2 regions of the Comamonas sp. F1-6 genome follow, and region 2 is predicted to be linked to the other one. Evidence: predicted binding sites of a transcription regulator. Region 2 holds the regulator's gene; the other holds the start of a gene.
What was found. Region 2 encodes NrdR, which represses ribonucleotide reductase genes. Its sites were predicted from a motif close to CACNANATNTNGTG; they were not measured.
Positions count from the first base shown of each region.

Region 1 (7,705 bases), on a different contig from region 2:
CAGCACCCCCAAGCAGGCACAGACCATGGTAGCTTGTGCTCACTGCGGCCTTCACCTGCCGCAAGCAGATGCTGTCAACGACGCCTCGGGCAAGATCTTCTGCAGCGCGGAACACCGCCGCCTGGCCCAGCAAGACACTGCCCGCCACTGACCGCATGGTGAACTCCGCCTCGCCCTGGCAGCACACCGCCATCCCGCTCGATGAAGCCATCAGCCGGCGCGCGGACGCCAGTCTCAACGCCCCGTTCGTGCGCCTGTGGCAGGCCTTCCTCAGCGGCCGCGTGCTTCTGGCGCTGGCCCTGGTGCTGCTGCAGACGCTGAATCTGCAGCTGCAGAACATCAGCTCTCCCCTGGCCTGGCTGATCTGCTTCACCTATCTGACGCTGACCGTCGTGCTGCGCCTGGCTGCCGGACGTCATTTGCCGGCGCCTCGCGCAGCCCTGCAATGGCTGCCCGTGATCGGCGTCGACATTGCGGTGATCTTTCTGCTGCAGATCTTTCAGGTCGGCTCGCTCAACTACACCGCGCTGCTGGCCATTCCCGTCCTGATCTCCTCGGCGCTGGGCGGACTGATGCTGGCCTTTGGCACCACGGCCAGCATCACGCTGCTGACGCTGGCCTATACCTTCTGGCAATACCATGGCGGGCTCAACGACGGCGCCCAGTCTTACTACCAGACGGCTTTTTCCTGCGCCGGCTATTTCTGCGTGGCCTATCTCACGCACGAGCTGGCCAAGCGTGTCCGGCGCGAGCGTTCCCAGGCCCTGTTCAACCGCTTGCGCACCCAGACCCAGGAGCAGGTCAACAGCCTGGTGATCAACCACTTCTCCGACGGCGTGCTGGTGGTCGACTCGAGCTTGCTGGTTCTGCAGGCCAACCCAGCTGCCTTGCAGCTGCTGGGCCTGCCCATAGATCACCCCCAGCCTTTTTCCCTGCAGGCCCACAGCTGGTGGGAGCCGCTGGCGCATTCAACACAAGCCAGCTTTGCCCATGCCCGCCCGCTGTCCGCCACGATTCACCTGCAGGCCCATGAACGACACGGCGCCACGGGCATGCATGTGCGCACACGCATCACCGAAGTTTCGGCGCCCTATCTGGACGAGGGTCCGCAGGCGCAAGCCAGCCATTCGCTTTGCGTCATGTTTCTTCACGACCTGCGCGAAATGGAAGCGCAGCTGCGCACAGAAAAGCTGGCCTCCATGGGCCGTATGTCGGCTGCCGTGGCCCATGAAATACGCAACCCGCTGGCCGCCATCACTCAGGCCAATGCGCTGCTGGCCGAAGACCTGGCGAGCCAGCCCGGCCCCCAACAGCTATGCCGGATCGTGGGGCAGAACGCCGACCGACTGGCCCGCATCGCCGAAGAAATCCTCAACCTGGCACGCGTGCAGCAGGGCGCAGAAACCCATCAGGGCCAGTCGCTGCCGCTGGACACCCTGCTGGCCCAGATCAGCCATGAATGGCGCATACAGGCCGCTCCGCCGCGCCAGCTTCTGCTGCGGCTCAATGCAACGGCCCGCCACATCTTGTTCGATGAAGAGCATCTGCGCCGCGTGCTGATCAACTTGCTGGACAATGCCCAGCGCCACCGCAGCCATGCCGGCAATGAGGCGGGCCTGCAGTTGATCAGCGGCCACGGCCCCTTGAACGGTCAGATCCAGGGTCTCGCACCGCAGGACGACACCTGCTGGTTCATGGTCTGGAGTGATGGGGCACCGCTGGAGTCCAGCGTCGAGCGCCATCTGTTCGAGCCGTTCTTCTCCTCCCAAAGCCGCTCCAGCGGCCTCGGACTCTATATATGCCGTGAACTGTGCCAGCGCTACGATGCCTCCATCAGCTATCAACGCCTGGCTCGCAGCACACCGCAAGGCGAGGTGAACGGCAATGCCTTTATCGTGACTCTGCGCAGCGGCCCTTCATCCCTCGCGAGCCACTCCCTGTTTGACTCGATCATGGTGTAAGCCCAGTGACATCATCGCCTCACTCATCCGCAGCGGCCAGCATTCTCGTGGTCGATGATGAACCGGATCTGCGCACGCTCTACGAGCTGACCTTGCTGCGGGAAGGCTACCGCGTGGAAACCGCGGGCTCGGTCCAGGAAGGCATGACTCAGTTGCAAGGCCGCAATTTCGATGTCTTGATTACCGATATGCGCCTGCCCGACGGGATCGGCATGGAGCTGCTGCTGCAGCTGCGCGATCAGTCGCGCAGCGAGCGCTGCATCGTCATGACGGCCTACGGCTCTGCCGAAAACGCCGTCGAGGCCCTGCGCGCGGGTGCGTTCGACTATCTGACCAAGCCCGTGGACCTGCGCCAGTTCCGTCAGGTCGTGGCCTCGGCCGTGCAAGGCATTGGCGCGGTGCCCAAGCCCGGCAACCCGCAGACCAGCGACAGCTCGGCCGCCAGCGGCACTGGTGCGGGAACGCCAGCTGGCGCCCTGGAGGCTCTGGTTGGCAGGTCTCAGGCCATGCAACTGGTCAAGCAGCGCATTGCCAAGGTCGCCAAAGGCATGGCTCCCGTGCTGATCCACGGTGAATCCGGCACGGGCAAGGAACTGGTGGCACGCGCCCTCCACGGCTGCAGCCAGCGGGCCGGCGGCCCCATGGTCGCGGTCAACTGCGGCGCCATCCCGGAAAGCCTGCTCGAAGCCGAGTTCTTCGGTGCCCGCAAGGGCTCCTACACCGGTGCCACGCAGGACAGGCCCGGCTACTTCCAGGCCGCACAGGGCGGCACCTTGTTTCTCGATGAAATCGGCGACCTGCCCCTGGCCATGCAGGCCAAGCTGCTGCGCGCCATTCAGGAGCGCAAGATTCGTCCACTGGGCAGCACCCAGGAAGAAGCCGTCGATGTGCGCATCGTCAGCGCCACCCACCGCGATCTGGGAGCGGAAGTGCAGGCAGGCAATTTCCGCCAGGACCTGTTCTACCGCCTCAACGTCATCGAAATCGAGCTGCCCGCGCTGCGCGAGCGCCGTGAAGACCTGGGCCAGCTATGCCAGGCTTTGCTGCAAAAGCTGGCCCGCGAATCCGGACTGGCTACGCCGGAGCTGGACGACATCAGCCTGAGCCAGATAGCCCGGCTCCCGCTGCCTGGCAATGTGCGCGAGCTGGAGAACGTGCTGCACCGCGCCATTGCACTGGGCGAGGAAGGCCCGCTGCGTCTGCCCGAATCCGGCGTGCCGGCCGAGTGCGCTGGTGTGGCGGTAGCGGCCTCCTCGGGCGCTTGGGCATCGAGCGCACCGCCGCCGCAAACTCAGCACGCAGGCAGTCCGGCCATGCTGCCGGAGGATCTGCAAGGCTGGCTTGATGAGCAGGAGCGCAGCATCCTGGTCAGAGCGCTGCAGGACAACGGCTTCAACCGCACAGCCACGGCGGCCAGACTGGGCATCAGCCTGCGCCAGATTCGCTACCGCATCGACCGTCTGGGCATAGACCTGCCGGCCGAAGGCAGCAAACACCAGAGCGACAATGTCTGATTCCACGCCCCTTTCCTCCTCCCTGACCCAGCCCTGGCAGGCCGGCTGGTATGGTGCGGCGCGTCAGCTGAGATCTCCCAATTTCGGCCCTCGCCCCGAGGATGCGCAGATCGATCTCGTCGTCATCCACTCCATCAGCCTGCCTCCGGGCCAGTACGGCACAGGCGCGGTGCAGCAACTGTTCACCAATCAGCTGGACTGGGACGCCCACCCCTATTACCAGGGCATTCGCGGCCTCGAAGTCTCGTCACATTTCTTTATCACGCGTCAGGGCGAGATCTGGCAGTTCGTCAGCTGCGACGACCGCGCCTGGCATGCCGGTGTCAGTCAGTGGCGCGGGCGCGAGCGCTGCAACGACGACTCCATCGGCATCGAACTCGAAGGCCTGGAAGGCCTGAGCTTTGAAGCTCCGCAGTACCAGGCCCTGCAGCAGCTTTGCATGGCTATCGCGGCGCACTATCCGGTGCGCTACATCGCCGGACACGAGCACATCGCGCCTGGGCGCAAGCAGGACCCCGGACCCGGTTTCGACTGGCAGCGGCTGCAGCAGCAGCTGGCCAGCACAGACGGCACGCGCAGCTGGGAATTCCCCCCCAATCCTGCAGCCTCAGGCGCAGCCTGAAATTTTCATAGCACCTACCGCCTTTCAGCACTCGATTTCATACATATTCGCAGCTGAAATCTTTTATTCGCAGGCGCCATGTGCTCCTCATTTTGAGAATCCCAATCATCCATCGTTGCGGGGCGTCGAAACGGCATGTCAATGGCGCGCGCGCAACAACTGTCGCCTGCATCAAACACGCAAATTTTTTACATATTTCCGGCCCGATCTGCCGCCGCGCGCAACCGCGCCACAGGCCTTTATTCATGCGGGATGAAGTCATTTTTGCGGCTGTCAAGCGGCGCTTGAAATGCCAGATTCAGTAGTTTCATCAGGTCGCTCGGATTTAAGCGAGATACACTACCGGTAGTGTTTTGAAGAGCCTCAGACCCCATATCTAGTGTTTACAAGTTGTGCACACCCTGTGCAAACCATGTGTAAACCGAGGCGCCGAATCGTGTTTTTGATGGCCTGCCCACAGTGCAGGCCTTTGTCTGCCTATCCACATACTGACTCAGAGGAACTTATGCAAGAAGCGTTGAACTCACTGCCTTCTGCCGCGCCTGCCGGCGCAGCCAATTCTTCCTCCCCCAATGACAGCTATCAGATCATCCGCCGCAGCGGCGATGTGGTGGCTTTCGCGCCCCAGAAGATTGCCGTGGCCCTGACCAAGGCTTTCCTGGCTGTGCGCGGCGCGCAGGGCGCGGCGTCTGCCAGCGTGCGCGACACCGTCAACGAACTGACCGAAGGCGTGGTGCGCGCACTGGTGCGCTCGCGTCCCGATGGCGGCACCTTCCATATTGAAGATGTGCAGGACCAGGTCGAGCTGGGCCTGATGCGCGCCGGCCACCAGGACGTGGCCCGCGCCTATGTGCTGTACCGCGAGCGCCGCAACCAGGAACGTGCCGAGCAGAAGAAGGCCGCCGAAGTGGCCGCCGCTGCCGCCGCCAAGCCCGTGCTGCATGTGACCGACAACGGCCAGCGCGTGCCCCTGGACCAGGAGCGCCTGGAGGCTCTGATCGTCGCTTCCTGCCGCAATCTGAATGCCGACATCCAGTCCGCGCCCATCGTGGCCGAGACCCTGCGCAATCTGTACGACGGCGTGCCTCTGGCCGAGGTCTACAAGGCGTCCATCCTGGCCGCCCGTACGCTGATTGAAAAAGACCCCGACTACACCTACGTCACCGCCCGCCTGCTGCTGCACACCATCGTGCGCGAAGTCATGGGCCGCGACGTGCAGCCCGCAGAAATGCAGGCCGCCTATGCCGACTACTTCCCCGGCTTTGTGCAAAAGGGCGTGGACAACGAGCTGCTCAACCCCGAGCTGCTGAGCTACGACCTGCCCCGTCTGGCCAAGGCCCTGAAGGCCGAGCGCGACGAACAGTTCGACTACCTCGGTCTGCAGACCCTGTACGACCGCTACTTCCTGCACGTGCGCAAGACCCGCATCGAGCTGCCCCAGTCCTTCTTCATGCGCGTGGCCATGGGCCTGGCGCTGAACGAGCCCGACCGCAATGCACGTGCCATCGAGTTCTACGAGCTGCTGTCGTCCTTCGACTTCATGTCGTCCACCCCGACGCTGTTCAACAGCGGCACGCTGCGCTCGCAACTGTCGTCCTGCTACCTGACCACCGTGCCCGACGACCTGGACGGCATCTACGAATCCATCAAGGAAAACGCTCTGCTGTCCAAGTTTGCCGGCGGCCTAGGCAATGACTGGACCCGTGTGCGTGCCCTGGGCTCGCGCATCAAGGGCACCAACGGCGAATCGCAAGGCGTGGTTCCCTTCCTCAAGGTGGTCAACGACACGGCCGTCGCCGTGAACCAGGGCGGCAAGCGCAAGGGCGCAGTCTGCACCTATCTGGAATCCTGGCACCTGGACATCGAAGAATTCCTGGAGCTGCGCAAGAACACCGGCGACGACCGCCGCCGCACCCACGACATGAACACGGCGAACTGGATTCCCGACCTGTTCATGAAGCGCGTGATGGAAAAAGGCCAGTGGACCCTGTTCTCGCCCGCCGACGCTCCCGATCTGCACGATCTGTACGGCGAAGCCTTCGAGAAGGCCTACACCGCCTATGAAGCCAAGACCGACAGCGGCGAGCTCAAGCTGTTCAAGCGCGTGCCTGCCGTGGACCTGTGGCGCAAGATGCTCTCGATGCTGTTCGAGACCGGCCATCCCTGGATCACCTTCAAGGACCCCTGCAACATCCGCTCGCCCCAGCAGCACGTGGGTGTGGTGCACTCGTCCAATTTGTGCACCGAGATCACGCTCAACACCAGCGACACCGAAACTGCGGTCTGCAACCTGGGTTCCGTGAACCTGGTCCAGCACATCAAGGACGGCAAGATCGACCACGACAAGCTGCGCAAGACCGTGAACACGGCCATGCGCATGCTGGACAACGTGATCGACATCAACTACTACGCCGTGCAAAAGGCCAAGGACTCCAATCTGCGCCACCGCCCCGTGGGCATGGGCCTGATGGGTTTCCAGGACGCGCTGTATGAAATGCGCACCGCCTACGCCAGCCAGGGCGCCGTCGAGTTCGCCGACGAAGCCATGGAAGCCATCTGCTACTACGCTTACTGGGCGTCGACCGAGCTGTCCAAGGAACGCGGCACCTACTCCACCTTCAAGGGATCGCTGTGGGATCAGGGCATCCTGCCTCCCGACACCCTGAAGCTACTGGAAAAGGCCCGCGGCGGCTATGTGGAAGTGGACCGCTCCGCCAAGCTGGACTGGGATGCCCTGCGCGCCAAGATCGCCCAGGACGGCATGCGCAACTCCAACTGCGTGGCCATTGCGCCCACCGCCACCATCTCCAACATCGTGGGTGTGGATGCCTCGATCGAGCCTTCGTTCGGCAACCTGTCCGTGAAGTCCAATCTGTCTGGCGAATTCACCGTCATCAACCAGTACCTGGTGCGCGACCTCAAGCGCTTGGGCCTGTGGGACGACGTGATGGTCATGGACCTCAAGCATTTCGACGGCTCGCTGCGCGCCATCGACCGCGTGCCGCAAGAGATCAAGAACCTCTACGCCACCGCGTTCGAAGTCTCGCCCGAATGGCTGGTGGAAGCCGCCTCGCGCCGCCAGAAGTGGATCGACCAGGCCCAGAGCCTGAACATCTACATGGCCGGTGCATCGGGCAAGAAGCTGCACGACACCTACATGCTGGCCTGGCTGCGCGGTCTGAAGACCACCTACTACCTGCGTACCACCAGCGCGACCAATATCGAGAAGTCCACCGTGCAAAGCCGTGTGCTGAACGCCGTGTCCTCCGGCGCTCCTGCCGCTTCGGCGGCCCCTGCGGCCAAGCCTGCGGTGAGCGCACTGGAAGCCGCTGCCGCCGCTGCCCGTGCCCAGGCACCCGCCACGGACATCAAGTTCTGCGCGATCGACGATCCAGGCTGCGAGGCTTGCCAATAACTGGCTGGCTCCCCCTGAGGCGCTTGGCCTAGGCGGCCCCGCGCCTTCCCCCTCTCTGGCGCTGAGCGCCGGAGGGGGACGACACCCTCGGTGCGCGGCGGCGCTTCCTCGGTGTCTCTCGCTTTAGAGTGCGCCAGTATTTGAGTGGCGCCACTCCATCAATAAATGATTGAAAAGCTGGATGTCGATTGCA
Region 1 is NZ_JBCPWN010000029.1:1,901-9,605, reverse strand. It holds gene AAIL66_RS21750 (PP0621 family protein) at 1-151, shown strand, start outside; gene AAIL66_RS21745 (ATP-binding protein) at 156-1,961, shown strand; gene AAIL66_RS21740 (sigma-54 dependent transcriptional regulator) at 2,009-3,475, shown strand; gene ampD (1,6-anhydro-N-acetylmuramyl-L-alanine amidase AmpD) at 3,468-4,097, shown strand; gene AAIL66_RS21730 (ribonucleoside-diphosphate reductase subunit alpha) at 4,603-7,512, shown strand.
Region 1: the regulator NrdR is predicted to act here: its motif matches at 4,466-4,479, upstream of AAIL66_RS21730 (ribonucleoside-diphosphate reductase subunit alpha).

Region 2 (7,705 bases):
GCGCTGCCACGGGCAACCAACGCTCGTACATCCAGTGCCCTTGTGCGTCACGCAGGGCCGCGAGTTGCGGCTTCTGCACGGCAATGGCCTCCACCTGCACTTGCCGGGCAGCGAGATCGACCTGAACGCCGCTGACCTTGATCTGTTCGATATTGACAGGTGCCTGCTTGTCCTGCAGCTGCAGCTTGTCGGCAGTCAGCTCGGCCACCTCTGCCACGACTCCGCCCTCACCCCAGGAAATCCGGGCATCGGTATTGAGCATGGCGCTGAGCTGCGGCTTGAAGTGCGCTTGCATATAGGGCTGCACCCATTGCAGCGGCAACTGCTCGAGCTTGAGATTGAGCTTGCCCGCCTTGTCCGTGGCTTCTCCATCCACAGCCAGCCTGGCAGCCCCTTCCACCCGGGCCTGCTCAGCCGTTTGCAAACCTGCAGTGGCCGTCAGTTGCAAAGGCGCATTCATGGGCCAAGCCAGATTCTTGGCCTGCAGCATCAAAGGAGCCAGGGTCAGCGCCGCAGGCGCCGCGCCTGTAGCAGCATCCCTCCAATGCACTGTAGCGCTATCAATATCGAACTGTTTCACGCTCACTGCGAGGGACTGGGCGGGCGCCTCGGCCTTGGTGCCCGCCTGGACCGAAGCCTTGGCGTCGGAGGAATCAGACTCAGGCTCTGCATTTTCGGCGGGCGCTGCTGCAGCAGTGGACGGCGCATTCAGCCCCAGCCAGTTGATCACGCCCTGCGCATTGCGGCTGGCATGAACCTCGGGCTTGACCCAGCGCACCGATTCGAGCGCAATCTGGTTCTGCAGAGGCTGAACATTCTTGAGCTGCACCTCCAGCGCCTCAAAGTTCAGCAGCGGCGCACTCTGGCGATCCTGCACCGCGACATTGCTCAAGGCCAGCTTGCCGCTGATGCTGACCACAGGCTGGTCTTTTTGCTCGAAGCTGATCTGCAGATCCGTGTCCAGCACGCCAGACAGAGGCTGCACGGGAACGCTGGCAGGCACATAGCCCAGATAAGGGGCCAGATCGATGTGCTCCCATTTGAGTTGCATCGCCGTCTGGCGGGTGTCAGTGAACGGCGTGCTCTCGCCCGAGGTATCGAACTTGCTGCCGTTGAGATCGAAAGCCAGATGCGGCAGCACCTTGATCTCGCGCTTGGAGGCCAGATTGCTGATGAAAGGAATGCTCAGCTGCAAGTCCTTGAGCTCGTGCTTGCGCTGCACGAACTCGTCATTGAGCTCGATACGGCCGTCGCGCAAGGCAATGTTGTAGAGCGCAAAGCTCAGGGGCTTGGACGGCTCCTCGTCATCGGGCTCGGAGAGCTTGGCAATTACATCGTCGATATCGAGCTTGCCCAGTGAATGCTGCGTCAGGCGCACCACCGGCGCATCGACCTCGATCACATCCAGCACAGGAGCGAGCCTGAACAAGGACTGCGCGCTGGCATTGATGAAGATGCGCTTGATCTGCAGCTGTGGCTCGGCGGCGGATTTCAGATCTTTCTGAGCCGCAGAGCTCTCTGCACCAGCGGTTTCAGCTACTTTTTTTATAGCCTTATCGATCACCAGTTCATGCAGGGTGATGGACATGGCCCAGGGCGCAAACTCGATCTTGCCCACATGGACGCCGCGCCCCAGTTTCTCGGCAGCCCGTTTTTCCAGCTGGCTTTTGGCCACCCAGGGCACTACCGCCCAGAGCAGCAGCCATAACAGCAAAAGAGCAAGAACAGACCAGATCAGCCGGCGAAGCCAGCGATTCGATGTGAGCAAGGACATGGGCAATTGTTATTGATGCAGAGATTGAAAGCCTTCCAAGACTCTCAGGGGCGGGACCCGCCGCGCGCCCGGAACACCACTGTACCTTGAGCGCACCCTGGTGTATCTAGATTGCGCTCTATATATAGATAGAGGCAAGAGGCGTTTCCAGGGAGAAGTTTGCGCTATAGGAATGCCGACCAGAGGCAGATGAGCGCGAAAAATGCAAACAATGCGCAGCAGAGAAAAGACAACGCCGGAAATGACAAAGCCCGGAAGTGGCGAAACCGACTTCCGGGCTTTACGGCCGGTACCAGACCGGGCCGTTTTTCGCGGATCAAGGAGGGTGTGGTCCTTGCCGCTGGAAGCAACGATTGCTCCCTTTTGTGCCTCAAGCGAAGATAAAGAGCAAGTGCCAACAGCCCATGGAATCAAAGGCCTCGGCGGAATTTGCTTTTCCTTTCCTTTGGCAAGCACCTGCAACGTGCAGGCAGATTCACTATATCTGTGCTCGCGTAGGGCTACCAGGCTTTTTGCACTTTATTTCGCCTTGATGACAAATAAAACGATGTGAGCGTATACACCTCTTGAACCCGTGATTTTTTGCTGTAATTTTTTGAGCAAGCTGTACATTCATACAGTTTTTATATAATTTTAAAATCTAAAAAGTATTTTTGTTAGTGTTGACTGAATATTTAGGGCGCTTCTAGAATCCGCCAGCGCTCGAAATGAGCGTTTTTTGTTTCCGCTGCCTCACGACTGAGCAGACCGATCGGCGCCCCAAGGGGCGCTTTTAATCGGCCCGCAGCAAACCTCATCGGCCAGTTGTCCTGGTTGCACCGCGAGATTGATCCGGTGCGGCCTCGGGCGATAGCCAAGAAAGGACAAGCTATGCCAGCGTCAGGAAAATTAATCGCCTCTGCGCGAACGTTGGGCCATAAGACGGCCCACGGTTTTCTTGCTCTTACTCACAACGGTTTCGCCCTGCTGGGCTTGGCCGTGGCCATTTCGGCCCTGATTCTGATCTCTCGTCCGGACCTGCGTCTGGCCGGTGCAACCGAGCTGCGCGAGTGGCTCGACACACGCCTGCCCGCCAGCACCGTGATGGCTGCCGCCGAAGTGGAGGAAGCCCCTGCTTCCGCCAACATCGTCGTCGCCAGCGACCGCGCCACGGCCGTCAACCCCAAGAACCTGCCCAAGGAGCAGGCGGCTGTAGCCTATTGGCTCAGCAAAAAATACCGGGTGGCGCCCGAGCCGATTGCCGCCCTGGTCAGCGAAGCCTATGTCCAGGGCAAAGCCAACAAGCTGGATCCGACGCTGATTCTGGCCATCATGGCCATTGAATCGAGCTTCAACCCGTTTGCCCAAAGCTCGGTCGGTGCCCAGGGCCTGATGCAGGTGATGACTTCCGTGCACACCGACAAGTACGAAAGCTTTGGCGGCCAGCACGCTGCCTTCGACCCAGTGACCAATCTCAAGGTCGGCGTCAAGGTGCTCAAGGAATGCATTGCCCGTGCCGGCTCCATCGAGGGTGGCCTGCGCTATTACGTGGGTGCAGCCAATCTTCCTTCGGACGGCGGCTATGCGGCCAAGGTGCTTGCCGAACACCAGCGTCTGCGCCAGGGCGTGGGCCTGCAGGCCAGCCCGCTGATGACGGCCAAGTCCGACGAAGCCACCAAGGTCTCTCACGCTCAGCAAGTGGCACTGGCCAACTCCAACCTCTAAGCGACAGACCCCTGCATTTCTCAAGCTGGCTCCGGCCAGCTTTTTTTATGCCCCGGCCAGGTCCTGCGGGAAAAACGGGCATAGGTTCTTCAGCCATGCCAGCTCAGCTACACTAGCGGGTGTACGCAACTGGCGATAGGCGCAGAATTTTCTGCCGCTGACGTGGAATCCGGCAGACTGCAAGGTCTGTGAACCACCGGGGAGCGTACCGCCCAGGGTCGCAGCGACTGCAACCTGCAAGCGTTTCAGCCGTTCGCCTGGGCAGCCCTTGGCCTCAAGGGAATTTCTAAGTTCACAGGACTGCCATGTTTCAACGCACCGATACCGTCGCGAAAGTCGACCCCGAACTGTTTGCAGCTATTGAAGCTGAAAACCATCGCCAGCAAGAGCACATCGAGCTGATCGCCAGCGAGAACTACTGCTCGCCCGCAGTGATGGAAGCCCAGGGCTCCCAGCTGACCAACAAGTACGCCGAAGGCTATCCCGGCAAGCGCTACTACGGTGGCTGCGAGCATGTGGACGTGGTCGAACAGCTGGCCATTGACCGCATCAAGCAGATCTTTGGCGCCGAAGCCGCCAACGTGCAACCCAATTCCGGCTCTCAGGCCAACCAGGCTGTGCTGATGGCTTTCGCCAAGCCAGGCGACACCATTCTGGGCATGAGCCTGGCCGAAGGCGGTCACCTGACCCACGGCATGGCGCTGAACATGTCCGGCAAATGGTTCAAGGCCGTCTCCTACGGTCTGAATGCCGACGAAGCCATCGACTACGACAAGCTCGAAGAGCTGGCCCGCGAGCACAAGCCCCGCATCATCGTGGCTGGCGCTTCCGCCTATGCCCTGCGCATCGACTTCGAGCGCTTCGCCAAGATCGCCAAGGAAGTCGGCGCCATCTTCTGGGTGGACATGGCCCACTATGCCGGCCTGATTGCCGCAGGCGTGTACCCCAACCCCGTGCCCCATGCCGACGTGGTCACCACCACCACCCACAAGAGCCTGCGTGGCCCCCGTGGCGGCGTGATCCTGATGAAGGCCGAGCACGAGAAGGCCATCAACAGCGCCATCTTCCCCGGCCTGCAAGGCGGCCCCCTGATGCATGTCATCGCCGGCAAGGCCGTGGCATTCAAGGAAGCCCTGACTCCCGAGTTCAAGGCCTACCAGGAACAGGTCGTGAAGAATGCCAAGGTGTTTGCCGAAACGCTGACCGAGCGCGGTCTGCGCATCGTCTCCGGCCGCACCGAAAGCCACGTGATGCTGGTGGACCTGCGCGCCAAGGGCATTACCGGCAAGGCTGCCGAAGCGGCCCTGGGTCTGGCTCACATCACCGTGAACAAGAACGCCATCCCCAATGACCCCGAAAAGCCTTTCGTGACCAGCGGCATCCGTATCGGCACGCCCGCCATGACCACCCGTGGTTTCGGCGAGGAAGAAGCCCGCATCACCGCCAATCTGGTGGCCGATGTGCTGGACAAGCCCGAAGACGAAGCCAATCTGGCTGCCGTGCGCGCCAAGGTGGCCGAGCTGACCGCCAAGTTCCCTGTCTACAGCAAGTAATTCCAGCTGCGCTGATCTGTCATGAAGTGCCCCTTCTGCAACCATCCGGACACGCAGGTTGTTGAGACCCGCGAGTCCGAGGACGGGGGCTTCATCCGCCGCCGCCGCCGCTGCGGGGGCTGCGACAAGCGCTTCACGACCTACGAGCGCCCCGAGGTCAGCTTTCCCACCGTGGTCAAGAGAGACGGCCGCCGTATCGAATACGAGCGCGCCAAGCTGCAAGGCTCTTTTCAGATCGCGCTGCGCAAGCGTCCCGTGAGCACCGAACTCATAGATGCCGCCATAGAGCGCATTGAGGACAGGCTGCTCAATCTGGGCCAACGTGAAATCGATTCCAGCCGCCTCGGCGAGTTGGTGATGGATGAACTCAAGGGCTTGGACAAGGTCGGCTATATCCGCTTTGCCAGCGTCTACCGCAGCTTCGAGGATGTGGACGACTTCAAGAACATCATGGATGAGGTTCGCAGCCCCAAGGCCAAGGCCGCCAAAAAGCCCTAGCCCTGACCGTCGTGCCTTGCCATGCCAAAAGCCACCCTTGGGTGGCTTTTGTTTTACGCGCTTGATGGCAGGCATAAGCTATGAACTAATGAGCATCTAGCGCCTGATCTAAAAGGAAATCAGACAAGTTTTTATCTGATCTCCTTAATGAACACGCGTAACACGCTCCTTCAAAGGTAGCGCCATCGGCCCGCTGCGGCTTTGTTCGTGTACATGCTCCGCCAGTGCATCCAGATCCAGCATGCCGCCCACCACGTCGATGCCTTGCGTGAAAATGCTGAAATTGTCGCCGCCACTGCCCAGGTAGCTCTGCAGTCCCACGCGGTAGCGCTGTGACATCTTGAGCAACCGGCCGTTGAGGCGCAGCTCGCTCACGCGCCGGCCCGCGGGCAGGCGACGGTCAAAGCGGTAGCTGAAGCCCTCGGAGACCTGCAGGATGCGTGGCGCATTCACGGTGTTGCTGCCGCTGTCGAATTGCTGCTCCAGCGCCTGGCGAATCTGCTCGCCCGTCAGACTCATCACCATCAGCGTATTGCCGAACGGCTGAACGCTGAACAACTGTCCATAAGTCACGCTGCCGTCGGCCGCGGGCAGCAGGTCGGCGCGCACACCGCCGGGGTTCACAAAGGCCAGCTGTGCCCCGCCCGCGGCGACATCGCGCGTGGCCGCAAGTATGGCGTCGGCCACGATGCGCCCCATCACGCTTTCGCCATTGGCTTGCGGCACGCGGCTGACAGGCCCGGCCAGCTGCCCTGCAACGGCCTCGGCCAGCGGCCGCGCCGCAGCCTTGTAGCGCGCCACCAGCGTCGCAACGGGGGCATCTGCGTCAAAGACGGGGAATTCGGGCTGCAGGCTCACCAGACCGGCAGGGCTGCGATAGGCCTCACCCTGCACGATATGCTGGTGCGCCGATTTGCGGCTCACGCGGGCGGTGCGCGCATCCACCGTGAGCCGGATTTCGGTCAGCAGCGTGCCGTACTGACCCGCGCTGGTCAGCAAGAACGGCTTGCGGGCATTCACCCTGGCGTAATCGCACACATAGGAGCGGTGGGTATGACCGGAGATCACCACATCGACCTCGCCAGAGAGCTGCTCCAGAATCGGCACGATGGCGCCAGACAGCCCTTGGCAGCTATCGTCCTGCAGGCCCGAAGTGGTGGCCCCTCCCTCATGGATCAGCACCACGATCACATCGGCGCCCTGCGCCCTCAGCTGCGGGATCAGCGCATTCGCTGTCTGCGCCTCGTCGGCAAACGTCAGCCCCTCGACCCCGCGGGGGCGCACCATATGCGGCGTGTTCCTGAGTGTCATGCCGATGAAGCCCACGCCTATGCGCAGACCGTCTTGCTCGAAGAACTTCAGCCCGGTCGCCGGAAACAGCGGCCGGCCGTCTTCACGCAGCGTATTGGCCGCGAGAAACGGGAACTCCGCTCCCTTGAAGGGCTGGCTGATCTGGCATGGCTGCTTGCTGGTGAACTTCTCGCAGCCCCCATGCTGCATGCGCAGCAGCTCGGCCACGCCCTGGTCGTATTCGTGATTGCCGGTGGCCGCAAAGTCCACCCGCATGAGGTTGAGAACTTCTATCGTCGGCTCATCGAGAAACAGTGCAGAGACCATGGGCGAGGCCCCTATCATGTCCCCGGCTGTGACCAGCGCCACATGGCGGCTGGCCTGGCGACGCTGGGCGATGGCCCGGGCCATATAGGCCACGCCGCCGGCGGGCACGGCAACGTTCTGTCCCTGCGCGTTCTGGGCCGTCACGGCCAGTCTGGGCGGCTCCAGATGGCCGTGCAGGTCATTGAAGCCCAGCACGGTGATCTCCATGCTGGCAGGCCTTGTCACACCACCGCTGCATGCGCTCAAGCCCAATGCGAGCAGCGTAGCGCAGAGAGGAGCGGAGACCTTGCGAAAAGCACAACGCCAGCCTGGCGACAGGGCGCGAGACTGGCGTTGATCCGGTTTTTTGTCAGTTGCAACCATCAGACTCTCCTGAGTCAGAGGTTTTAACGCACAAAAAGGTCTGGGTGATGTCAGCTGGCCGAGGCAGGAATCGGAGCCAGGCCAGAATCCACATCGGCATTCTGCGCACGGTGACGCAGCGCATGGTCCATCACCACCAGCGCCAGCAGCGCCTCGGCAATCGGCGCAGCGCGGATACCCACGCAGGGGTCGTGGC
Region 2 is NZ_JBCPWN010000034.1:17,584-25,288, reverse strand. It holds partial or broken gene AAIL66_RS22945 (DUF748 domain-containing protein) at 1-1,774, opposite strand, end outside; gene AAIL66_RS22940 (hypothetical protein) at 1,977-2,327, shown strand; gene AAIL66_RS22935 (lytic transglycosylase domain-containing protein) at 2,645-3,478, shown strand; ZMP/ZTP riboswitch at 3,594-3,748, shown strand; gene glyA (serine hydroxymethyltransferase) at 3,784-5,031, shown strand; gene nrdR (transcriptional regulator NrdR) at 5,053-5,529, shown strand; gene AAIL66_RS22920 (bifunctional metallophosphatase/5'-nucleotidase) at 5,674-7,509, opposite strand; gene aroC (chorismate synthase) at 7,560-7,705, opposite strand, start outside.